3 regions of the Bradyrhizobium sp. SZCCHNRI1029 genome follow, and region 3 is predicted to be linked to each of the others. Evidence: predicted binding sites of a transcription regulator. Region 3 holds the regulator's gene; each other region holds the start of a gene.
What was found. Region 3 encodes PhoB, which activates phosphate uptake and scavenging genes when phosphate is short. Its sites were predicted from a motif close to TGTCATNNANCTGTCAT; they were not measured.
Positions count from the first base shown of each region.

Region 1 (8,176 bases), 660 kb from region 3:
TGACGAGATCGAACCGGCGACCGAAGCTGCGGCCCCGCCGACACCCGATGTCGCATCGGGTCCGACTGCGGCGGCGACGGTCTCGGCTGAGCCACAGGTGGCTCCGGAGCCGCAGCCCGTGCCGGAACAGATGGAGGCGGCCCAAGCCGGGCTTGAGATGACCATTCCGCTCGTTGCCGCAGTGGCCGCGATCGAATCGGTCGAGACATCCTCCGGCGCTGATGCTGTGATCATGGCGGCTGCAGCGGTTGAGGCCAGGATGGTCGACACCGCCGCTTCGGCGGTGGTGCAGCCCCCGGAAGCTGCGACCGAGCCGTCGGTGGACGAAGCCCTGCTCGAGATCGAGCAGCACGCCGCGGCGGCCCTGGATGACGCCGTCGCCGCAGAAGCCCACGACGAAGCCATCCTGGAATTGGTCGCGGCGGAGATGGGTGCCCCCGATCCGATCGACGATGAGGAGTTCAGCCGGGCCAGGACGCTCGGCTTCGACATTGAGGAGCCGACCTCGGTCGACGACGACATCGTCGCGAGCTTCAGCGAGACAGCGCCGTCGGAGCCGGATCTCGTGCTGACCACGGCAGAAGCCCCGGTTGCCAGCGCGGCGCCGGCTCCCGCTGCGCCCACGATGTCGGCTCCGCCGATGCCGGCCCCGCCCGCGGCGGCCCCGCGCATGGCCTCGCCTGCAGCCCCGGCGCCGGTCCCCAGCGTGCCCGTATCGCCACCGCTTCCGGAGGCGATCACCATCGAGACCCTGGCCGCCGTGGCGGCTGCGGTCGCAGCTCAATCTCCCGCAGCGGCCCCGAAGGCTGACGTTGCGCCGATCCAGCAGGTCCGCCCGACCGCCGCCGCGGCTCACAGCACCAGCGCGTCCGCGATGCCCAAGCCTGCCTACGAGCCGTCGCTGGGATCGACGCTGCTGTCGAACGGCCTTCTGCAGCGGCCGCAGGCACCCGCCAACGACTCGTTGGCGCCGATCCGTCGCATGACCCAGCCTGAGAAGATCGCATTCTTCTCGTAGGGCGAGTGCATCTCGGCCGCCTCCTGTTGAACCTCGATCGCTGAGCACCGAAAGGTGCCGCGTTGATGGGTGACGCGGATCACGTACGCTGCTGCGTGATCTGCGTAGCCTGATCCTCAAGCCATTCGCTTTGCGCATGCTCGAGGAGAACGCCGTGTCCGTTCCGAAATTTCGCGCTGTAACATCCGCCTGGAAATCCCTGCTCATGTCCGCGCTGCTGGGCCTGATGGCCTGGGTCGGCCCGGACTCGGCGTTCGCCGCCGGCAGTGAGCTCGACAACCTTCACACACCACCGCGCGCGCTGGCAGCTCCCTCACCGGCCAAGGAGAGCAACACGCCCGCCGCGATCCCTCAAGGAGCCGAGCCACGCGTCGCGCTCGTGATCGGCAATGCGAGCTATCAGAACGCGCCGCCGCTGGAGAACCCGGACAACGACGCCCATGCTGTTGCCAAGCTGTTGAACTCGGCCGGCTTCGAGGTGATCACGGCGACCGACCTGACGCAGAACGAGATGCTCAAGGTCGTCGAGGATTTCTCGAGCCGGGTGGCAGCACACGGCCCGAACACCGTGGCAATGGTCTACTACGCCGGCCACGGGGTTCAGCTCGCGGGCGAGAACTATCTGATCCCGATCGATGCCCGTATCTCAGCGCCCTCCGACCTGACGACGGGGACCATCCGTCTGGTGGACCTGATGGCAACGCTCGACGCCATCCCGAGCCGCATGCGGATCGTCGTGCTGGACGCCTGCCGCAACAATCCATTCCCTGCCATCAACGATGCCGGACGCGGACTTGCCATCGTCGACGCGCCGAACGGCTCCATCCTCGGATACTCGACCTCGCCCGGCGCCGAGGCGCTCGACGGGCGTGGCGAGCACAGCCCGTACGCGCAGGCGTTCCTGAACCTGGCGCGGCAGCCGAACCTGCCGATCGAGCAATTGTTCAAGCGCATTCGCCTACAGGTGAACCAGAGCACCGACGGACGACAGACGCCATGGGAAAGCTCCTCGTTGACCAGTGATTTCACCTTCTTCGGGGATACGCTGGTCGCGGCGGCGCGCCCTGCCGAGAATACGCCGGTGATCCAGATGGCGGCCAACCTGCCGAGCCGTTCCGTGCGGCAGGCCTATGACTACGTGCTGTCGGAGAACCGTCCGCAATATTATCGCGAGTTCATCGAGCTGTATCCGCGCGATCCGCTCGCCGACCGCATCCGCGCACTGCTCGCCGGCCTCGTGCAGGCCACGGCCTGGCACCAGGCCGTGCTGGCGAATTCGCCGGCCGCCTATCAGAGCTTCCGTGAATCCTATGCCGACAGCCCATATGCGCCGGTCGCACTGCGGCTGCAGGGACAGCCTCGGCCCATCCCCGTGCTGCAACCGAGCCGTCTCATGATGCCACCGCAACTGGCACCGATCGCGCGACCGTTCAATCCCGGTCCGCAGATCCAGAGCCATCCAGCCCCGCAACCGACGCTGCCGGCCGCCACCGTGCCGCACGGACCGCTGCCGCCAACGGTGGTCACGAAAGGCAATGCCATCAACAACGCGGGTCCCAACAAGGTCGTCGATCCCGGGCCTATCGCTCAGACCAAGTTGCGCGACAGGATCGTGCCGCCGACAAATCCGCCCGTGGCTACGAAAATCCAGCGCGATCCACTGAAGCGCAGTCCTGGGCGGCCATTCGACGCCCGCGAAGTGCGGCGTCCCTTCCCCGGCAATTCCGGACCGTTCAAGCCGAACATCAACGCGTCGCATCCGTCGATGGCGCGTGGCCAAGGCGGGATGCAGGGCGGCCCGGCGCGGAGCACGCCGCACGTCGCGCAGTCCGGACTGCGGATGGGCGGCGGGGGATTTGCAAAAGGCGGCCTCAGCTTTCACTGAGGCTTGATCGTCAGGCGATCAGCCTGGCGTAGAGCTCAGCATCGACATTGCCGCCGGACAAAACGATCACCACCGTCTTGCCCGCCACATCCAGCCGGCCGGCCAGCAATGCTGCAAGCCCGACCGAACCGCCGGGCTCGACCACGAGCTTCAGCTCCCGGAAGGCAAAGCCGACCGCGCGCCCCACCTCCTCATCCGAAGCCTCGACCGCGGCCGACAGCAGTTGGCTGTTGATGGCGAAGGTGATCTCGCCTGGAATCGCCGCCATCAGCGCGTCACAGATGGTCCGGCCCTTTGCGTCGTGCGCCTCGCGGTGGCCGGCCCGTAGCGAGCGCGCATGGTCGTCAAAACCCTTTGGCTCGGCCACGACCATCCGGGTGTTGGGAAAGCGCGCCTTGACCGCGGTCGAGACGCCGGCAAGCAGTCCACCGCCCGAAGCCGGGACGATCACCAGATCCGGCGACAGGCCGAGCGCCGCGAGATCTTCGGCGATTTCACGACCGACGGTGCCCTGCCCTGCGATGACGTAGGGATCGTCATAGGGCGGCACCACCGTCGAGCCGCGCTTTGCTGCGATGTCGCGCGCGATCGCTTCGCGGTCCTCGCGATCGCGATCATAGAGCACGACGTCGGCACCGAACGCCTTGGTGCGCTCGCGCTTGGCCGCCGGCGCATCCGAGGGCATCACAATCGTGGCGTCCATGCCCAGCAATGTGGCGGCATGGGCGACGCCCTGCGCATGATTGCCGGAGGAGAATGCGACGACGCCGTTGCCGCGCGCTGCTTCCGGGATCGACGCCAGCTTGTTGTAGGCGCCGCGGAACTTGAACGAGCCGGTCCGCTGCAGCACCTCCGGCTTCACGAAGACGTTCGCTTTGAACCGCTCGTTGAGCACGGGAGCCGGCAGCAGCGGAGTCCGCACGGCCACGGGCGCGAGGACGCGTGCCGCCGCCTCGATGTCGGCGGCGGTCACGGGCAGGATCGGGGAATGAGCTGTCATACCCCTATTTTACCGCGCCCGATTGCCGAGAGGCAAGGGAACCGGTGTCAGGCGGCGCGGGCGGCCAGCTGCGGAACCGGCGCGGGTTGCCGCTGCGGATCGGTCCAAGTCAGGATCTCGAAACGGCCGTCCTCGTGCTCGACCAGCGCCGTGCAGCTCTCGACCCAGTCGCCGCAATTCATGTAGCGAATGCCGTCCTGGTCGCGGATGACGGCGCAATGGATGTGGCCGCAGATCACGCCATCAGCGCCATGCCGCCGCGCCTCCGAGGCCAGCGCCGTCTCGAACGCGCCGATGTAGTTGACGGCGTTCTTGACCTTCTGCTTGGCCCATTGCGACAGCGACCAATAGGGAACGCCGAACATGCGACGGAAGAAGTTGACCAGACGGTTCATCTGGATGGCGAAGTCATAGGCCTTGTCGCCGAGATGGGCGAGCCAGCGCGCATTCTGCACGACCAGATCGAAGATGTCGCCGTGGATCACCAGATAGCGTTTGCCGTCGGTGCCGGTGTGCACGATGTTCTCGACGACGTCGATGCCGCCGAAATGCGTGCCGTAATAGCCGCGCAGGAACTCGTCGTGATTGCCGGGGACATAGACGATCTTGGCGCCCTTGCGCGCCTTGCGCAGCATCTTCTGCACCAGGTCGTTATGCGACTGCGGCCAATGCCAGCTCGATTTCAGCGCCCAGCCGTCGATGATGTCGCCGACCAGATAGATCGTGTCGGCATCATGGTGACGCAGGAAATCGACGAGGAGATTGGCCTGCGAGCCGCGGGCTCCGAGATGAACGTCCGAGATGAACAACGTCCGAAAGCGCCGAGCCGGGCTTTCTTCACCAGCAGTCTCAAGTCCCATGCGCGCCCACCTAACAGTCCCTGATGACACCGCGATGACGAAACGCCGCACCGGCAGAACCCATCCTGCCGGACCGCGACCGGACACCGCTCGTTTGACGACTCGCGATGTCCCTCGTCACTGCCCCGCGATACCAGCGGGGTGCGACAATCAGGCGACAGGCGGGCAGCGCGAACAGGGAAAATCAGCCTCCTATCTCGGCACGGTGACGACGCGCAGATTGTTGGTGGTGCCGGTCTGCGCGAACGGAATGCCGGCGACGACGACGAGCAGGTCGCCGGCTTCAGCGAACTCCTCCTGCACGGCGAAGAAGGTCGCGCGCTCGACCATCTCCTCGTAGCTCTGCACGTCCTGCGACAGCACGCTGTGCGCGCCCCACAGCAGGCACATCCGCCGCGAGGTGTCCTCATTCGGCGTGATCGCCAGAATCGGCAGGCTCGGCCGCTTGCGCGCAACGCGCGAGGCCGAGGTGCCGCTCGAAGTATAGGCCACGATCGCCTTGGCGTGGATCGCCGAGGCGAGATCGGCCGCCGCGGTCGCCACCGCATGCGGCGGCGTCTGCTCCTCGCCCGGCTGCGTCGCCTCGACGATCGAGCGGTACATCTTGTGGCCTTCGGTGGCCTTGATGATGCTGTCCATCATCGCCACCGCCTCGCGCGGATATTGCCCGCTGGCCGATTCCGCCGACAGCATCACCGCGTCGGCGCCGTCATAGATCGCGGTCGCGACGTCGGAGACCTCGGCGCGCGTCGGCGTCGGCGTCGCGACCATCGAATCCAGCATCTGCGTCGCGACGATCACCGGCTTCACCGCGAGCCGGCAGGCGCGCACCAGCTCCTTCTGCTTGCCCGGCACGTCCTCGTTGGGAATCTCGACGCCGAGATCGCCGCGCGCAACCATGATCGCGTCAGAGAGCTGGATGATGTCGTCGATCCGCTCCAGCGCCGCCGGTTTCTCGATCTTGGACATGATGCCGGCGCGGCCATTGATCAGGCCCCTCGCCTCCAGCACGTCGGACGGCTTCTGCACGAACGACAGCGCCACCCAGTCGACGCCGAGGTCGAGCCCAAAGGCAAGATCAGAACGGTCCTTGGCCGTCAGCGGCGATAGCTCCAGAATGGTGCCGGGCAGATTGACGCCCTTGTGATTGGAGATCGCGCCGCTGACGATCACCTTGGCCTCGATCCAGTCGTCGCCGAGGCCGGTGACGCGGACGCGCACGCGGCCGTCATCGATCAGAAGATCGTGACCGGGCGAGACTGCCGCAAAGATTTCCGGATGCGGCAACGGAATCGATGTCTTGTCGCCCTCGGTGCCGTTGAGAACAAATCGAATCGTCTCGCCGGCTTCGACCTGGATCTTCTTGTCGCGCAGCGTGCCGACGCGAATCTTAGGACCCTGCAGATCCATCAAGATGCCGATCGGCCGCTGCACTTCCTTCTCGAGGGCGCGGACCGCGGCATGGACCTTGGCGTGATCGGCCTGGGTGCCGTGGCTGAAGTTGAGACGAAAGGTGTCCACACCGGCGAGGAACAGCGCTTTCAGCATCTCCGGAGAATTGCTCGCGGGACCGACAGTCGCGACGATCTTGGCTCGACGGTGACGACGCATGATGTGTCCTTTCTCCTTAAGCCGTGTCTCGCGTCTCTATGACACGCATGTGATTGGCATGCGCGGACGCAGCGGAAGCGCTGATATACGCCCCGCAGCGTCCATTGCAAGCGCGACACGGAACACGCCAGAATTGTGCAAGAGAACAGCACGCCTCAGGCGTTGGAGCCGTGGATCGCGTCGATGACGGCGTCGGTCACCTGCTTGGTCGTCGCCGTGCCGCCAACATCGGGGGTCAGGATGCCGGCTGCACAGACTTTCTCGACCGCAGCCATCAGCCGCGCGGCCGCGTCCGTCTCGCCGAGATGCTCGAGCATCTGCGCGCCGGTCCAGAACGTCGCGACCGGGTTGGCGATGCCCTTTCCGGTGATATCGAACGCCGAACCATGGATCGGCTCGAACATCGACGGGAAGCGCCGCTCCGGATCGATGTTGCCGGTCGGCGCCACGCCGAGGCTGCCGGCCAGCGCGCCGGCGAGATCGGACAGGATGTCGGCATGCAGATTGGTCGCGACGATGGTGTCGAGGCTCTTCGGCTGCAGCGTCATGCGCACGGTCATCGCATCGACCAGCATCTTGTCCCAGGTCACGTCGGGGAATTCCCGCGCCACCTCGGCGGCGATCTCGTCCCACATCACCATGCCATGGCGCTGCGCATTCGACTTGGTGACGACGGTGAGGAACTTGCGCGGGCGCGACTGCGCCAGCTTGAACGCGTAGCGCATGATGCGGGTGACGCCGACGCGGGTGAAGACCGCGACCTCGGTGCCGACCTCCTCCGGCAGGCCGCGATGCGCGCGGCCGCCCATGCCGGCATATTCGCCCTCGGAATTCTCGCGGACGATCACCCAGTCGAGATCGCCGACGCCGACATTGCGCAAGGGCGAGGCCACACCGGGCAGGATCTTGGTCGGACGGACGTTGGCGTACTGATCAAATCCCTGGCAGATCGGCAGCCGCAGGCCCCACAGCGTGATGTGGTCGGGCACGTCGGGAGCGCCGACCGCGCCGAAATAGATCGCGTCGAACTTTTTCAGCTCCGCGAGTCCGTCGGCCGGCATCATCACGCCGTGCTTCTTGTAGTAGTCCGAGCCCCAGTCGAAGGTCTTGACGTTGAAGCTGATGTCGCCCGCGCGCTTGGCGAGCGCCTCGAGCACGCGGACGCCTTCGGAGATGACCTCGGGGCCGATGCCGTCGGCGGGAATGGCGGCGATGGAATGGGTGCGCATGAAAGAGCTCCGTTGATGAGGTCAGGACGGCGTGGCTGCTTGGGCCTTCGCACTTTGTGAACGTGACAGCAACAGGGTCAGCACCGCCGATACCACCAGCAGGCCGGCGACAAAATAGAGCCCGCCATTGAAGCTGCCGGTCTGGTCCTTGATCCAGCCGATCATCGCGGGACCGACGAATCCGCCGAGATTGCCGATCGAGTTGATGGTTGCGATGCCCGCCGCGGCGGCCGAGCCGGACAGGAACATGGTCGGCATGCTCCACAGCGGCGGCTTCGAGGAGGAGATGCCGACATTGACGAGCGTGAGCGCAGCGAGGACGGCGGCGACACTGCTCGACAGCCCGGCCAACCAGAGCCCGACGGCTGCGGCCACGCAGGCCAGCACGACGTGCCAGGTGCGCTCGGCGGTACGGTCGGAATGGCGCGCCCACAGGATCATGACGACCACGGCCACGGTCGGTGGCACCGCGTTGAGGAAGCCGACGGTGAAGGACGACAGGCCGAACTGCTTGATGATCTGCGGCGCCCAGACGCCGAGCGTGTAGAGGCCGGCCGAGGTGCCGAAATAGAC
Region 1 covers NZ_JAUEUK010000002.1:719,500-727,675, reverse strand. Annotated here, with positions in the region: gene QW861_RS09070 (hypothetical protein) at 1-1,018, shown strand, start outside; gene QW861_RS09065 (caspase family protein) at 1,224-2,903, shown strand; gene QW861_RS09060 (threonine/serine dehydratase) at 2,914-3,903, opposite strand; gene QW861_RS09055 (UDP-2,3-diacylglucosamine diphosphatase) at 3,951-4,763, opposite strand; gene pyk (pyruvate kinase) at 4,956-6,374, opposite strand; gene QW861_RS09045 (tartrate dehydrogenase) at 6,530-7,603, opposite strand; gene QW861_RS09040 (D-galactonate transporter) at 7,625-8,176, opposite strand, start outside.
Region 1: the regulator PhoB is predicted to act here: its motif matches at 4,787-4,803, upstream of QW861_RS09055 (UDP-2,3-diacylglucosamine diphosphatase).

Region 2 (8,176 bases), on a different contig from region 3:
GGCTGGCGGCGCTGCTCGGCGATGTCACGGGCCTGACGCTGGTCGCGCCCGGCGAGAGCGCCGACGTCGCCGTCGCGCCGTTGCATGGCAGTGATGAGGCGCGCAGCGGCGACGACAGGATCGACGGCCAGACGATCGATGATTTTCAGCTCACCGCGCGCGAGCGCGACGTCCTGGCGCTGATGGCCGAGGGCTGCTCCAACAAGGAGATCGCGCGCAGCCTCGGCATCTCCGTACATACGGCGAAGTTCCACGTCGGCTCGCTGCTCGACAAGCTCGATGCAACGGGCCGGACGGATGCGGTAGCGCATGCGGCGCGACGGGGAATCATCGAGCTGTGAGACCGCAGGCCGGCGCGGCGCGCTTCACGACCTCACGGCGAGCTACTTCCGCAAGCCGCTCATCACGCGCGGCAGCAGCGATGCGGCCAGCATGCGATAGCCCTCCGGGGTCAGATGCACACCGTCGACCTGATGCGGCAGGCCACGGAACATGCCGTTCTCGACCATCACGACCTTGATGCGGCGCTGCGCGGCCTTGGCCAACAAGGCGCTGATGCTGCTGGCGCGCTGGTCGCCGACCCCTTTGCGGGCGTCGTTGCCGCCGGGCTGCAACACCAGCACGCGGGTTGATCCATCGACCGCGCTGTCGAAGCGGGACAGCATCCCGGCGGTGGTATCACCGTTGATGCCGGCGTTGGCGACGCTGACCCGAACGCCCTTGCCGTGGAGCATGGCCTCGAGCTGGGCCGGAAAATCCTCGCCGCGATTGACGCCCTTGCCATAGGTGTTGCTGGCGCCCAGCGCGACCACCTCGGCGGCGTCTGCCGCTCCGATCGCCGCTAACGCCAAGCCACAGCTAACAGTGCCACCATCTGGCGCCGGACAAGGCGGCCCAAAGATCCCGCTGGCATTTTCTTTTCCCCCCGCTTGGTGTGAGAGGAAGCGTAGCTCACCAGTCGTCTGGTGAAAAGCGCGCGGCGCTACGGGTCTCATCACGCAGCATGCGCCAAGTCGACTGTGGAAGAGTCCTGTTTCTCTCTACGCGTCATTCCGGGGCGCCCGCAGGGCGAGCCCGGAATCCATTGAGCGACAGTACAAGAGGCAAAATGGATTCCGGGCTCATCGCTTCGCGATGCCCCGGAATGACGAGAGATTGTCGGGCGGCTACGCCTTCTTCTTCACGTCCTTGACGTTGGAGAACACGATGCCTTCCGCGCGTTCCTTGGTGTAGCCGAGATAGAACTCGTTCTTGGCCAGGAACACCGGATCGCCGTCGACGTCGTCGGCGACGCCGGAATTGTTGGCGGCGATGAACGCCTCGAGCTTCTTCTTGTCGTCGCACGAGATCCAGCGCGCCAGCGAGAACTCGGAGATCTCGAATTCGACCGGCAGCGAGTACTCGGCATCGAGCCGCGCCTTGAGCACGTCGAGCTGCAGCGGTCCCACCACGCCGACCAGCGCCGGCGCACCGTCACGCGGGCGGAACACCTGCACGACGCCCTCCTCCGACATCTGCTGCAAGGCTTCCTTCAGCTTCTTGGCCTTCATCGCATCGGTGAGGCGGACGCGGCGGACGATTTCCGGGGCAAAGCTCGGCACGCCGACGAAGGTGAGATCCTCGCCCTCGGTCAGGGTGTCGCCGATACGAAGCGAGCCGTGGTTGGGAATGCCGACGACGTCACCCGCAAAGGCTTCGTCCGCGACCGAGCGGTCCTGGGCGAAGAAGAATTGCGGGCTCGACAGCGGCATGGTCTTGCCGGTGCGTACCAGCTTCGCCTTCATGCCGCGGTTGAGCTTGCCCGAGCACAGCCGCGCGAACGCGATGCGGTCGCGGTGGTTGGGGTCCATATTCGCCTGGATCTTGAACACGAAGGCGCTCATGCGCGGCTCGGCGGCGTCGACCTTGCGCAGGTTCGACTCCTGCGCGCGCGGCGACGGCGCGTAGCGGCCGAGGCCTTCGAGCAGATCGCCGACGCCGAAATTGCGCAGCGCGCTACCGAAATACACCGGCGTCAGGTGGCCCTCGCGAAATGCCTCGAGGTCGAACGGCTTGCAGGCCTCCTTGACCAGCTCCAGCTCGTCGGTGATCTGGCTCATGTCGAGATTGGCGTTGATCTTGCCGAGCTCGGCGATGTCGATCTGCTGCGCCGCGCCGGTCTTGGCGCCGCCGCCTTCGAGCAGGCGCACGCCGCCGTCGCGGATGTCATAGGTGCCGATGAAGTCGCGGCCGCGCCCCACGGGCCAGGTCATCGGCGTGGTGTCGAGCGCCAGCGTCTTCTCGATCTCGTCCAGGAGATCGAAGGTGTCGCGGCTCTCGCGGTCCATCTTGTTGATGAAGGTGATGATCGGGATGTCGCGGAGGCGGCAGACCTCGAACAGCTTGCGCGTGCGCGCCTCAATGCCCTTGGCGGCGTCGATCACCATGACGGCCGAGTCGACCGCGGTCAGCGTGCGATAGGTGTCTTCGGAAAAGTCCTCGTGGCCCGGCGTGTCCAGCAGGTTGAACACCAGCCCTTCGAACTCGAAGGTCATCACCGAGGTGACGACCGAGATGCCGCGCTCGCGCTCGATCTTCATCCAGTCCGAGCGGGTGTTGCGGCGCTCGCCCTTGGCCTTGACCTGACCGGCGAGGTTGATGGCGCCGCCGAACAGCAGCAGCTTCTCGGTCAGCGTCGTCTTGCCGGCGTCCGGGTGCGAGATGATGGCGAAGGTGCGCCGGCGCGCGACCTCGTCGGAGAGCGCGGAGCGGGACGGCTGTTCGGTCGTCAAACTTGTATCGGACATGAGGCGGCGGACGTCGTTTCGGGGCCAGAGAGCGGGCGATTTGATGGGAAAGGCGCGGGATCACGGCCGCCGCGCGCCCTCCATATAGGCGTTTTGCACCGCAACTCCAACCGGCGAGTTGCCCCCTCGCCCGCCCCGGATCAGTGCCGGAGCACCGACACCAGCCAGAACGTCAGCGCCGAGACGATGGCAGAGGCCGGAATCGTGAAGATCCAGGCGTAGACGATCGATCCGGCCACGTTCCAGCGCACCGCCGAGGCGCGGCGGGCGGCGCCGACGCCGACGATCGCGCCGGTGATGGTGTGGGTGGTCGACACCGGCACGCCGAGGAACGTCGCCAGGAACAGCGTGATGGCGCCGCCGGTCTCGGCGCAGAAGCCCTGCATCGGGTTGAGCTTGGTGATGCGCAGGCCCATGGTGCGGACGATGCGCCAGCCGCCCATCAGGGTGCCAAGCGCCATCGCGGCCTGGCACGACAGCACGACCCAGAACGGCACCGTGAACTGCTCGCCGAGACGGCCCTGCGAGTACAACAGCACGGCGATGATGCCCATCGTCTTCTGCGCGTCGTTGCCGCCATGGCCGAGCGAATAGAGCGAGGCCGAGGCGAATTGCAGGATGCGGAAGGCGCGGTCGACCGCGAACGGCGTCGAGCGTACCGAGGCCCAGGACACGATCGCGACCAGGATCATCGCCAGCACCAGCCCGACCAGCGGCGACAGCACGATCGCGAGCACGGTCTTGGACAGGCCGCTCCACACGGTGGCCGAGATGCCGGCCTTGGCGACCCCTGCCCCGACCAGCCCGCCGATCAGCGCATGCGAGCTCGACGACGGAATGCCGGCGGCCCAGGTGACCAGGTTCCAGACGATGGCGCCGACCAGGGCAGCGAAGATCACCTGCGCGTCGACGATGGCGGGATCGATGATGCCGGTGCCGATGGTCTGGGCGACGTGGAGGCCGAACACGCCAAACGCCACGAAATTGAAGAATGCGGCCCAGAACACCGCATATTGCGGCCGCAGCACGCGGGTCGAAACGATGGTCGCGATCGAGTTGGCGGCGTCGTGCAGGCCGTTGAGGAAATCGAAGGCGAGTGCGACGGCGATGAGGCCGACCAGGATCGGAAGGCCGAGTTGAGCGTCCACGGCGCGGCCCTACCCTAGACCTGTTCGATCATGATCGAATTGATCTCGTTGGCGACGTCGTCGAAGCGGTCGGCGACCTTCTCCAGATGGTCATAGATCTCGGCGCCGACGATGAAATCCATCGTGTTGGCGTTGCGGTGCTTGAGGAACAGCTCCTTCAGCCCGATGTCGTGGAGATCGTCGACCCGTCCCTCGAGCTTGGTCATCTCCTCGGTGATCGCGGTGATCATCGGCACGTTCTGACCGATCGCCTGCAACAGCGGCAACGCCTTTCCGATCAGGTTGGCGCAGTCGACCAGCAAGGTGCCCATCTCGCGCATGGTCGGCTCGAACTCCTTGACCTCGAACAGCACCACGGCCTTGGCGGTCTGCTGCATCTGGTCGATGGCGTCGTCCATCGAGGTGATCAGGTTCTTGATGTCGCCGCGGTCGAATGGGGTGATGAAAGTGCGGCGGACAGCGGTCAGCACTTCGCGGGTGATGTTGTCGGCCTCGTTCTCGAGCTGGCTGACGCGCTGGCAATGCCTGAGGATGTCGTCGCCGCCCTGCAGCATGTCCTGCAGCGCATGGGCGCCTTGAATCACCACCTTGTTGTGGCGGGCGAACAAATCGAAAAACCGCTCCTCCCGCGGGAGGACGGCGCGAAACCAGTGCAGCATGGGACGAGATCCATCCATTCCGAAACGGGCCAGGGCCGGCCAGTCACAGAACTGTCATACTCCGGATCGCGCACCAGCAGAAGCGGTGGCCGGATCATCCACCGCTTTCTGCCCTTTCAACGATCTCTTTTCAGATCAATGACTTAGAGGGATCGCTTGAACAGATGGGCGATTTCCCCGACGACGCCGCGGCGGAAGGTGAGCACGCAGGCGACGAAGATCACGCCCTGGATCACCGTCACCCACTGGCCGAAGCCGGACAGATATTGCTGCATGCCGACGATCACGAACGCGCCCACGACGGGGCCGAACACGGTGCCGAGCCCACCGACCAGGGTCATGAGCACGATCTGGCCGGACATCCCGACCTCGACGTCGGTCAGCGAGGCATTCTGGGCGACGAACACCTTCAGCGCACCGGCGAGGCCCGCCAGCGTCCCCGACAGGATGAAGGCGAGCAGCTTGTAATGGTCGGTCTTGTAGCCCAGCGAGATCGCGCGCTGCTCGTTCTCACGGATCGATTTCAGCACCTCGCCGAACGGCGAGTTGATGGTGCGGAAGATCAGCAGGAAGCCGGCGAGGAAGCCGACCAGCACGACGTAATAGAGCACCGTCGGCTTGGACAGGTCGAGGATGCCGAACATCCGGCCCTGCGGAATGCCCTGGATGCCGTCCTCGCCATGGGTGAACGGCGCCTGCAGATAGATGAAGTACAGGAGCTGCGACAGCGCCAGGGTGATCATCGCGAAATAGATGCCCTGGCGTCGGATCGAGATGTAGCCGGTGATCACCGACAGGACGAACGATCCGGCGACGCCCGTCAGGATGCCGAGTTCGGGCGGCAGCCCCCACACCTTCAGCGCGTGGGCACTGCAATAGCCGGCCGTTCCCAGGAACATCGCATGGCCGAACGACAGCAGGCCGCCATAGCCGATCAGGAGGTTGAAGGCGCAGGCCAGCAGCGCGAAGCACAGCGCCTGCATGACGAAGAACGGGTACAGCCCGGTCCACGGCACGATCGCCAGCAGCGCTGTCATGATGACGAACACGATCATCTCGTCGCGCATGGCGCGCGGGGTGATCGGAAGGGTTGCGTCGGTGATGGATGTCATGTCAGGCCGCCCGTCCGGTCAGACCCGTCGGCTTCACCAGGAGCACCAGGACCATCAGAACGAAGACCACGGTGTTGGAAGCCTCGGGATAGAAATATTTGGTCAGTCCCTCAATCACGCCGAGCAGGAAGCCGGTGATGATCGAGCCCATGATCGAGCCCATGCCGCCGATCACGACCACCGCGAACACCACGATGATGATGTGCTCGCCCATCAGCGGCCGCACCTGGTTGATCGGCGCCGACAACACGCCGGCCAGCGCCGCGAGCCCGACGCCGAGGCCGTAGGTCAGCGTGATCATGCGCGGCACGTTGATGCCGAACGCCCGCACCAATGTCGGATTCTCGGTGGCGGCGCGCAGGTAGGCGCCGAGCCGGGTCCGCTCGATCAGGAACCAGGTCGCCAGACAGACGACCAGGGAGAATATGACGACCCAGCCGCGATAGACCGGCAGATACATGAAGCCGAGGTTCATGCCGCCGCGGAGCTGATCCGGGATCGCATAAGGCAGGCCGGACGAGCCGAAGAAGTTCTGGAACACGCCCTGGATGATCAGCGCCAATCCGAACGTCAGAAGCAGTCCGTAGAGATGGTCGAGCCCGGCAATCCATTGCAGCATGGTGCGCTCGAGGACCATGCCGAAGATGCCGACGATGATCGGCGCCAGGAGCAGCGCCCACCAATAATTGATGCCGCCGAGGTTCAGCAGGAAATAGGCGCAGAACGCGCCCATCATGTAGAGCGCGCCATGGGCGAAATTGATGATGTTGAGCATGCCGAAGATGACGGCAAGCCCGAGACTGAGCAGCGCGTAGAACGAGCCGTTGATCAGTCCGACCAGGAGCTGTGCGTAGAGGGCCTGCATCGTCTTGTTTCTGTTTTCTCTCGGCGTTTCCCAGAAGATGGCGGCCCCGGCGACGTTCAGCCGCCGGAGCCACAGCGGTTCATTTCTTCAACAAGGCGCACGCGCTCTTGTCGAGCGGCGTGAAGGCCTGGTCGCCCGGTACCGAGCCGACCAGCTTGTAGAGATCCCACGGGCCCTTGGACTCCGAGGGCTTCTTGACCTCGAACAGATAGGCGGTGTGGATGGTGCGGCCGTTCGGCTGGATCTCGCCCTTGCCGAACAGCGCATCGTCGGTCGGGATCGACTTCATCCTGTCGACGATCTTGACGCCGTCATGCGGGTTCTCGCCGAGCGCCTCCAGCGCCTTGAAGTAATGCATCAAGCCGGCATAGACGCCCGCCTGCACCATGGTCGGCGGCGCGCCGTTCTTCATGCGCTTGGCGAAGCGCTCGGAGAAGGCGCGGGTCTGGTCGTTCATGTCCCAGTAGAAGGTCTCGGTGAAGTTGAGGCCCTGCGCGATGTCGAGCCCGATCGACTTGACGTCGGTCAGGAACAGCAACAGCGCGGCAAGCTTCTGGCCGCCCTTATTGATGCCGAACTCGGCCGCCTGCTTGATCGTATTGGTGGTATCGCCGCCGGCATTGGCGAGGCCGATGACCTTGGCGTTCGACGACTGCGCCTGCAGCAGGAAGGACGAGAAGTCGGAGGTGTTGAGCGGATGCTTGACGCCGCCGATCACCTTGCCGCCATTGGCGGTCACGACCGCCGTGGTATCGCGCTCCAGCGCGGCGCCGAAGGCGTAGTCTGCCATCAGGAAGAACCAGGTCGAGCCGCCCGCCTTGACCAGCGCCTGGCCAGTGGTGTGCGCGAGCATGTAGGTGTCGTAGGTCCAGTGCACCGTGTTGGGCGAGCACTGCGCGTTGGTGAGATCCGAGGTCGCAGCGCCCGAATTGATGTAGACGCCGTTCTTTTCCTTGACGACGTTGTTCACCGCCAGCGCCACGCCCGAGTTCGGCACGTCGACGATGACGTCGACCTTGTCGACGTCGAACCACTGCCGCGCGATCGAGGTGCCAATATCCGGCTTGTTCTGGTGATCGCCGGAGATGACGTCGATCTTCCAGCCCTTCGCGGTGAGGCCGGAATCCTCGATCGCCAGCTGCGCTGCGAGCGTCGAGCCGGGACCGCCGAGATCGGCATAAAGACCCGACTGATCGGACAGCGCGCCGATCTTGACGGTCTTGTCGCCGGCCGAAGCGACGCTGCCAGCGGCGAGAGTGAGTGCCGTTCCCAGCAGCAGCGACGCGATGAATTTGCTCTTCATTTCCAACTTCCAGAACTTTCCAAGAAAACTGCCAAGAGAACTGCCAAGAGATTCTACCAAGAAAACCGCGAGAAAACCGCGGAAGGAACTGCCAGGTCAGCGCCGCTAGCGCTGGTCAGACGCCGAGATAAGTATGCAGCTTGTCCATGTTGGCCGACAGATCGGCATTGGCGAAGCCGTCGATGACCTTGCCGTGCTCGACGACGTAGTAGCGATCAGCGACCGTCGAGGCGAAACGGAAGTTCTGCTCGACGAGGAGAATCGTGAAGCCTTCCTTCTTCAGCCGCGCGATGGTGTGGCCGA
Region 2 covers NZ_JAUEUK010000001.1:514,024-522,199, forward strand. Annotated here, with positions in the region: gene QW861_RS02410 (helix-turn-helix transcriptional regulator) at 1-341, shown strand, start outside; gene QW861_RS02415 (GDSL-type esterase/lipase family protein) at 384-851, opposite strand; gene QW861_RS02420 (peptide chain release factor 3) at 1,167-2,786, opposite strand; gene QW861_RS02425 (anion permease) at 2,927-3,934, opposite strand; gene QW861_RS02430 (DUF47 domain-containing protein) at 3,949-4,593, opposite strand; gene QW861_RS02435 (branched-chain amino acid ABC transporter permease) at 4,737-5,705, opposite strand; gene QW861_RS02440 (branched-chain amino acid ABC transporter permease) at 5,707-6,570, opposite strand; gene QW861_RS02445 (ABC transporter substrate-binding protein) at 6,650-7,873, opposite strand; gene QW861_RS02450 (ABC transporter ATP-binding protein) at 7,989-8,176, opposite strand, start outside.
Region 2: the regulator PhoB is predicted to act here: its motif matches at 4,635-4,651, upstream of QW861_RS02430 (DUF47 domain-containing protein).

Region 3 (8,176 bases):
GCCGGATTGAGCCGATGCCCGCGTGCGGGGGGAGGGCGGATCATGTTCTGAGAAAAATAATTATCTTGCTATTTTTCGGAAATCGTGGTCTCTTGCGTGCAACCCGCCTCGAGCAGAGGGACGTACGCGTCGTCACGAACGTGGAGGCGGGCTGCGATGGACGTGACGGCTGTGCCAGACGAGCGCAGGCGGCACGGACGGCGAAGTCGTGTGGTCCTGGCCTCTCGATGCTGAGGTCAAGTCCGTGGTCGTTGCTTGACGGCACGCGCGGGCGATGGGGGCAAGAAAGCCGATCCCCAGGGAGAGCACGAAGGACACCGTTAACACCGTCGCGCGGGGAAGGCCGGGTCTGTCCGGCTGTACCTGTGGTACCTGCCGCCTGCATTCTTTTGAGCAGGCGGGCCACGGGCCTCAGCCGAGGTCCGGCCTTCCTCGCGCCCTCTCGTTGTTCAGAGGGACACGACGAATGCATCACTCGGGTCTCACCAGCCGCGAGACGGCGAGATCGTGTCTCGTTGGCCAACGGCGCCAACCCAATCCTCATGGCGTCGTCCCGGACAAGCGCGCACCGCGTGCGCCGGTCCGGGACCGAAAACTCCAGGGAGGCGTGCGAGGCACGATGGTCGACCGATCCCGTCCGGCCACATCCGCCGGTGGCTATGGGTCCCTGCGCAAGGCCGGGACGACACCGAAAGGTGCGGCGGGCGACACGGGCAAAGGAGGCCCATCTTGATTGAGCGATGCTTGCGAAAGGCCAGGGGCGATGCCTCCCCGAACGACCGCCCTCGATCCGTAAAAACTCGGATGAAAATCTAAATACCTAGAATTATCAACGGCTTGTGACTGTCATCCGACTGTCATCGAACCTTTATAAAAGCCACACTGAGGCCCCGTAAAGCGGCCGGGGAAGCGCAATCGGGCGCAGATGGCGCTTCGCTTCCCAAGCATGGAGACCAGCTATGAATTTCATCAAAGCTATCGTCGCTGCCGGCTTGGTCGCCGCATCGACGTCGGCGTTCGCTGCCGACATCACCGGTGCGGGCGCGACGTTCCCGTTCCCGATCTATTCCAAGTGGGCCGACGCCTACAAGAAGGAGACCGGCAACGGTCTGAACTACCAGTCGATCGGCTCCGGCGGCGGCATCAAGCAGATCCAGGCCAAGACCGTCACCTTCGGCGCCACCGATGCGCCGCTCAAGGCCGAGCAGCTCGAGAAGGACGGCCTGGTGCAGTGGCCGATGGTGATGGGCGGCATCGTGCCGGTCGTCAACCTCGAGGGCGTGAAGCCGGGCGAGATGGTGCTGGACGGCGAGACGCTCGCCAACATCTATCTCGGCAAGATCACCAAGTGGGATGACGCCGCGATCAAGAAGCTGAACCCCAACGTCAAGCTGCCGTCCGACGCGATTGCCGTGGTGCGCCGCTCCGACGGTTCGGGCACGACCTTCAACTTCACCTACTACCTCTCCGAGGTCAGCGCAGACTGGAAGAGCAAGATCGGCTTCAACACCGCCGTCGAGTGGCCGGTCGGTGTCGGCGCCAAGGGCAATGAGGGTGTGTCCGGCAACATCGGCCAGACCAAGAACTCGATCGGCTATGTCGAGTACGCCTATGCCAAGCAGAACAAGCTCACCTACACCGGCATGATCAACAAGGCCGGCAAGACCGTGCAGCCGACCGTCGAGGCCTTCCAGGCCGCGGCCGCGAATGCCGACTGGGCCAAGGCCCCGGGCTACTACGTGATCCTCGCCAACCAGCCCGGCGACAAGTCCTGGCCGATGACGGCGGCGACCTTCATCCTGATGCACAAGGAGCCGGCCGACAAGGCGGCGTCCGGCGAAGCCATCAAGTTCTTCAAGTGGTCGTTCGAGAAGGGCGCCAAGATGGCTGAGGAGCTCGACTACATCCCGATGCCCGACAGCGTCGTGAAGCTGATCGAGAAGACCTGGTCGGCCGACATCAAGAGCTGAGCTGGACGTATCGAAAATCCCCCTCTCCCGGCCTCCGGGGGAGGGGCGCTACCGGGGTTGAGGCGTGTCCAAGGAACAGGGGGCAGAATTGGCAGAGATGGCGGTTCAGACCGAAGTCAGCGATATCGCGGCTGCTGCCGGCCCCTATGACCGGGCACGCGCGCTCAGCGCCTTCAAGCTCGGCGACGTGACCTTCTATTGGATCACGCGGCTGTCCGCGATCTCCGTCCTGTTGATCCTGGGCGGCATCATCCTGTCGCTCATCGTCGGCGCATGGCCGGCCATGAGAGAATATGGCTTCGAATTCCTGTGGACGCGGCGCTGGGCGCCGTCGGCCGATCCGCCGGTGCTCGGGGCGCTCGGCCCGATCTACGGCACCTTGGTCACGTCCTTCATCGCGATGCTGATCGCCATTCCGGTCGGTCTGGGCATTGCGATCTTCCTCACCGAGCTCTGCCCGCAATGGCTGCGCCGTCCGATCGGACTTGCCATCGAGCTGCTCGCCGGCATTCCCTCGATCATCTACGGCATGTGGGGCTTCTTCGTGCTGGGGCCGTTCCTGGCCTATACGTTCCAGCCGTTCATGATCAATCTCTGCGCCGGCATCCCCGTGCTGCAGGACATCTTCGCCGGTCCGCCGTCCTATCTCAGCCTGTTCAACGCCTCGCTGATCCTGGCGATCATGGTGCTTCCGTTCATCACCTCGATCTCGGTCGACGTGTTCAAGACGGTCCCGCCGGTGCTGAAGGAAGCCGCCTACGGGGTCGGCTGCACCACCTGGGAGGTCGTGCGCAGCGTCGTCATTCCCTACACCCGTGTCGGCGTGATCGGCGGCGTCATGCTGGCGCTGGGGCGTGCGCTCGGCGAAACGATGGCGGTGACCTTCATCATCGGCAACTCGTTCCGTATCTCATCCTCGATCTTCGCACCGGGCACCACGATCTCGGCCGCCATCGCCTCCGAATTCCAGGAGAGCGACGGGCTGCACCAGTCGAGCCTGATCCTGCTCGGCCTGCTGCTGTTCGTGCTCACGTTCTTCGTGCTGGCGAGCGCGCGGCTGATGCTCATGCGGCTCGAAGCCAAGGCGGGAAAATAAGCCATGTCCAGCGCTGACACGCTTACACTCGATGCGCCGGTCAATCCGATCTATGCGCGCCGGCGCCGCAGAGACATCGTGATCCGCGGCCTCTGCGTTGCTGCCGCGATGTTCGGCGTCACCTGGCTGGCGCTGATCCTGTTCACGCTGTTCTATAACGGACTCGCCGGCCTCAGCCTGCAGGTTTTTGCCGCCGACACGCCACCGCCCGGCTCCAGCGAAGGCGGCCTGCGCAACGCCATCGTCGGCTCCTTGATCATGACGATCATCGGCGTCGGCATCGGCGCGCCGCTCGGCCTGTTCGCCGGCACCTATCTCGCCGAATACGGCCGCAACGACCGCCTGACCTCGGTGATCCGCTTCATCAACGACATCCTGCTGTCGGCGCCCTCGATCATCATCGGCCTGTTCATCTATGGTGCGGTCGTGGTGCCGATGGGCGGCTTCTCGGCACTCGCGGGTTCCCTTGCATTGGCGGTCATCGTGATCCCGGTGGTGCTGCGCACCACCGAGGACATGCTGCTGCTCGTGCCCAACCCGCTGCGCGAGGCGGCGTCTGCGCTCGGCCTGCCGCGCTCGCTGGTGATCCGCCGCATCGCCTATCGGGCGGCGCGCTCGGGCCTCATCACCGGCGTGCTGCTGGCGACCGCCCGCGTCGCCGGCGAGACCGCGCCTCTGCTGTTCACCGCGCTGTCGAACCAGTTCTGGAGCCTCAACCTTTCCAAGACGATGGCGAACCTGCCCGTCACCATCAACAATTTCGTCCAGAGCCCTTATGCCTACTGGAAACAACTGGCCTGGAGCGGAGCCCTTCTCATCACTCTGGCCGTGCTCGCCCTGAACATCGGTGCACGCATTCTCGGCGCCGAGAGGAACACCAAATGACCGAACTGTCCGTCTCCGTCAGTCAGCCCAATCACGCTCTTCACGGCAAGGCGCTTCCGGATGCGCCGGCCAAGGTGACCGCGCGCAACCTCAACTTCTACTACGGCGACCATCATGCGCTGAAGAACATCAACCTGTCGCTGGGCACCAACCGCGTCACCGCGTTCATCGGCCCGTCCGGCTGCGGCAAGTCCACGCTGCTGCGCATCTTCAACCGGATGTACGATCTCTATCCGGGGCAGCGGGCGACCGGGCAGCTGATGCTCGACAACACCAACATCCTCGATCCCAAGCTCGATCTGAACCTGCTGCGTGCCCGGGTCGGCATGGTGTTCCAGAAGCCGACGCCGTTCCCGATGACGATCTACGAGAACATCGCCTTCGGCATCCGCCTCTATGAGAAGATCTCCAAGTCGGAGATGGACGACCGGGTCGAGAAGGCGCTGCGCGGCGGCGCGTTGTGGAACGAGGTCAAGGACAAGCTCAACGCCTCGGGCCTGTCGCTGTCCGGCGGCCAGCAGCAGCGGCTGTGCATCGCGCGTACCGTGGCGGTCCGGCCGGAGGTGATCCTGTTCGACGAGCCGTGCTCGGCGCTCGATCCGATCTCGACCGCCAAGGTCGAGGAGCTGATCCAGGAACTCGCCGAAAACTATACGATCGCCATCGTGACGCATAACATGCAGCAGGCGGCGCGCGTCTCCGACAAGACCGCCTTCATGTATCTCGGCGAGCTGATCGAGTTCGACGACACCAGCAAGATCTTCACCTCGCCGAGCGATCGGCGGACCCAGGATTACATCACCGGCCGGTTCGGCTGACGCCGACGACATTGTCTTCAGGAGATCATCATGGCCAGTGAACATACCGCCAAGGCGTTCGACAGCGATCTGCAGGACCTCACCCGTCTGGTATCGGAGATGGGCGGCCTCGCCGAGCGGCTGATCGTCGATTCCGTCGATGCGCTGGTGCGACGCGACATCGCGCTCGGCCAGAAGGTGGTCGCCACCGACGCCGAGGTCGACAAGCTGCAGCGCATCATCGAGGAGCGCGCCGTTCTCACCATCGCCCGGCGACAGCCGATGGCGGTCGACCTGCGCGAGATCGTCGGCGCGATGCGCGTGGCGACCGATCTGGAGCGCATCGGCGACCTCGCCAAGAACATCGGCAAGCGCGTCGCGGCGCTGGAGAGCGACTTCCATCCGCTGAAGCTGATCCGCGGGCTCGAGCACATGACCGATCTCGTGCAGTCGCAGGTCAAGACGGTGCTGGACGCCTATGCCGCGCACGATTTGCCGGCGGCGATGACGGTGTGGAAGGGCGATGAGGAAGTCGATGCCATCTGCACCTCGCTGTTTCGCGAGCTCCTGACCTACATGATGGAGGATCCGCGCAACATCTCGTTCTGCATCCACCTGATGTTCTGCGCCAAGAATATCGAGCGCATCGGCGATCACGCGACCAACATCGCCGAGACGGTGTTCTATATGATCGAAGGCCAGCAGATCATGGACAAGCGCCCGAAGGGCGACATGACGAGCTTCGCATCGACGATCCCCGGCAACTGAGAGAGACGGTTCAGACATGGGCGCCCGAATTCTGGTGGTGGAGGACGAGGAGGCGCTGACGACGCTGCTGCGCTACAACCTCGAGGCCGAAGGCTACGAGGTCGAGACAGTGGCGCGCGGCGACGAAGCCGACACGCGCCTGAAGGAGCGTGTTCCCGATCTCGTCGTGCTCGACTGGATGCTGCCGGGCCTGTCCGGCATCGAGCTGTGCCGCCGCCTGCGGGCGCGGACCGAGACCCGGCAGTTGCCGATCATCATGCTCACCGCACGCGGCGAGGAGAGCGAGCGCGTGCGCGGCCTCGCGACCGGCGCCGACGACTACATCGTCAAGCCGTTCTCGGTGCCGGAGCTTCTGGCGCGGGTGAAAGGCCTGCTGCGGCGGGCGAGTCCGGAGCGGCTGGCGACCGTGCTGTCCTATGGCGACATCGAGCTCGACCGCGAGAAGCGCCGCGTGGCGCGCTCTGGTAGGCCGATCGATCTCGGCCCGACCGAATACCGCCTGCTCGAGTTCTTCCTGGAGCATCCCGGCCGCGTGTTCAGCCGCGAGCAGCTGCTCGACAGTGTCTGGGGCCGCGACATCTACATCGACGAGCGCACCGTCGACGTCCATATCGGCCGCCTGCGCAAGCTGCTCAATCCCGGCCGCGAGCAGGACCCGATCCGCACCGTGCGCGGCGCCGGTTATGCGCTCGATGATCGCTTCGCCAAGAGCGAGCAGGTGTAAGGGGCGATCCGGCGTGAGGACGCAGCAGGTGTGAGACGCGAGGCGGCCCGATTGAGGAGATCGCGGTCCGCTTTCCGCCACGCCGCCGCCGTCTTGATCGTGTCTGCTTCGTGGCCGTCACGATGTTTCGGTCCCAGCGGACGCCCTTGATCAAGACCATCATCATATCTCTTGCCGTGCTGCTCGGCGGCGCGGCGGGCGCCACGGCCGCCGAGCTCGAAGACGCGGTCGCGGCGGCAGGCAACGGGCAGCATGCGGCGGCGATGCGACGGCTGCTGCCGCTGGCCGCCAAGGGCGATGCGCGGGCGCAGTTCGACGTCGGCTTCATGCACGCCTTCGGCTGGGGCCAACCGCGCAACCCCGCCGAGGCGCTGGCGTGGTACCGCAAGGCCGCCGATCAGGGGCTCGCCGTCGCGCAACACTATCTCGGCATCGCCTACGTCAACGGCGAAGGTGTTGCGAGCAATTACGGCGAAGCCGGCCGCTGGTTCAGCCGCGCCGCGGCGCAGGGCTTCGCCCAGTCGCAATACATGCTCGGCCTGATGCTGCTCGACGGCCGCGGTGTGAAACAGGACGTCGTGCAGGGCTATGCCTGGCTGGTGATGGCGGGCCGTAGCGGCGTGCGATCGGCCGGCCGCGACGTGCAGCGGGTCAAGTTGACCGAGCCGCAGCGCGTCCAGGCTCAGACTGCCATTGCGGCCTGGCGGCCGAAGCCGGAATCGGCGGAGGCCGGCATCGCCGCTCCGCGTCCGGAGCAACTGCTCGGGCTCGACCGTCACATCGGCGAGGTCGTCGATCCCACCTCGTGGCCGGCGTCGTCGATCGGCGTCGTCACCGTCGCGCAATACTCGACCGGCGGCTGGTGCACCGGCACGCTGGTCGCGCCGCGCGTCGTGCTCACCGCGGCGCATTGCGTGTTCAACGGCGTGGCGCAGGTCAGCCCCGGCAACGTCCGCTTCCTGGCCGGCATGAACAGGGGCACGCCGGCGGCATCGTCGGTCGCCGACAAGCTGATCGTGGCGCCCGATTTCGTCCCGACCCGGCACGACAGGTGGTCGCTCGACCGCTCGCCCGCCGATTGGGCATTGATCGTGCTGAAGGACGCGCTGCCGTCGAAGCCGGTCGCGGTCAAGGCGCTGACGCGCGAGGAATTGCAGGCTGCGACCTCGGCCGGAACCATCTCCGAGATCGGCTACGGCCAGGAGCGGCGCTATTCGCCGACCGGCCAGCGCAATTGCAGCGCCGGCATGACCAAGGACGGGATGCTGCTGACGGTGCATTGCCTCGCCAATTTCGGCTATTCGGGCTCCCCCATCATGGCCGAAGTCGGCGGACAGCCGGCCGTGGTCGGCATCTTCTCGGCGTTCCACGAGGAGACCCGGCTGATGTTCGCAGCCCCCGCGAGCCAGTTCGAGGCGGTCGTGCGGCGCGAGATCACGGCACAGAGTGCCTCGATGCGGTGAGCGAAGGAGGGGCGAGAGAAGAAGATGTCCCGCCGCTGGTCATGAACTGTGCGTGACTGGATAGCGGGTTGCCAAGCGAGAGGGCAATCCGGGAAGGGCCGCCCACGTTTTCCTGCAGCTTTTGCCTGCAGCGGGGGGCTTTACCGAACTGGCCTGGCTCTTGCTATAGTCCGAGTATGACGATTGTTCAAATTGATCATCCTCGTGCCCCTCGGCTGCTGTGGTGGCGATCGCAGCCCGGCCGCAACGTTGCGCTCGTCGGCGGGCTGGTCGCCGCCAACGCGCTCGCCTGGGCCTGGGCGTTCGCGCTCTACGCCGACCGGCCCGCCATCGTCGGCACCGCGATGCTGGCCTGGCTGCTCGGACTGCGCCATGCGGTCGATGCGGATCACATCGCGGCGATCGACAACGTCGTGCGGAAGCTGGTGCAGGACGGTAGCGCCCCGCGCGCCGCCGGCCTGTATTTTGCGCTC
Region 3 covers NZ_JAUEUK010000002.1:61,655-69,830, forward strand. Annotated here, with positions in the region: gene QW861_RS05920 (LysR family transcriptional regulator) at 1-10, shown strand, start outside; gene pstS (phosphate ABC transporter substrate-binding protein PstS) at 960-1,970, shown strand; gene pstC (phosphate ABC transporter permease subunit PstC) at 2,068-3,066, shown strand; gene pstA (phosphate ABC transporter permease PstA) at 3,070-3,951, shown strand; gene pstB (phosphate ABC transporter ATP-binding protein PstB) at 3,948-4,769, shown strand; gene phoU (phosphate signaling complex protein PhoU) at 4,800-5,516, shown strand; gene phoB (phosphate regulon transcriptional regulator PhoB) at 5,533-6,240, shown strand; gene QW861_RS05955 (trypsin-like serine protease) at 6,387-7,703, shown strand; gene QW861_RS05960 (HoxN/HupN/NixA family nickel/cobalt transporter) at 7,880-8,176, shown strand, end outside.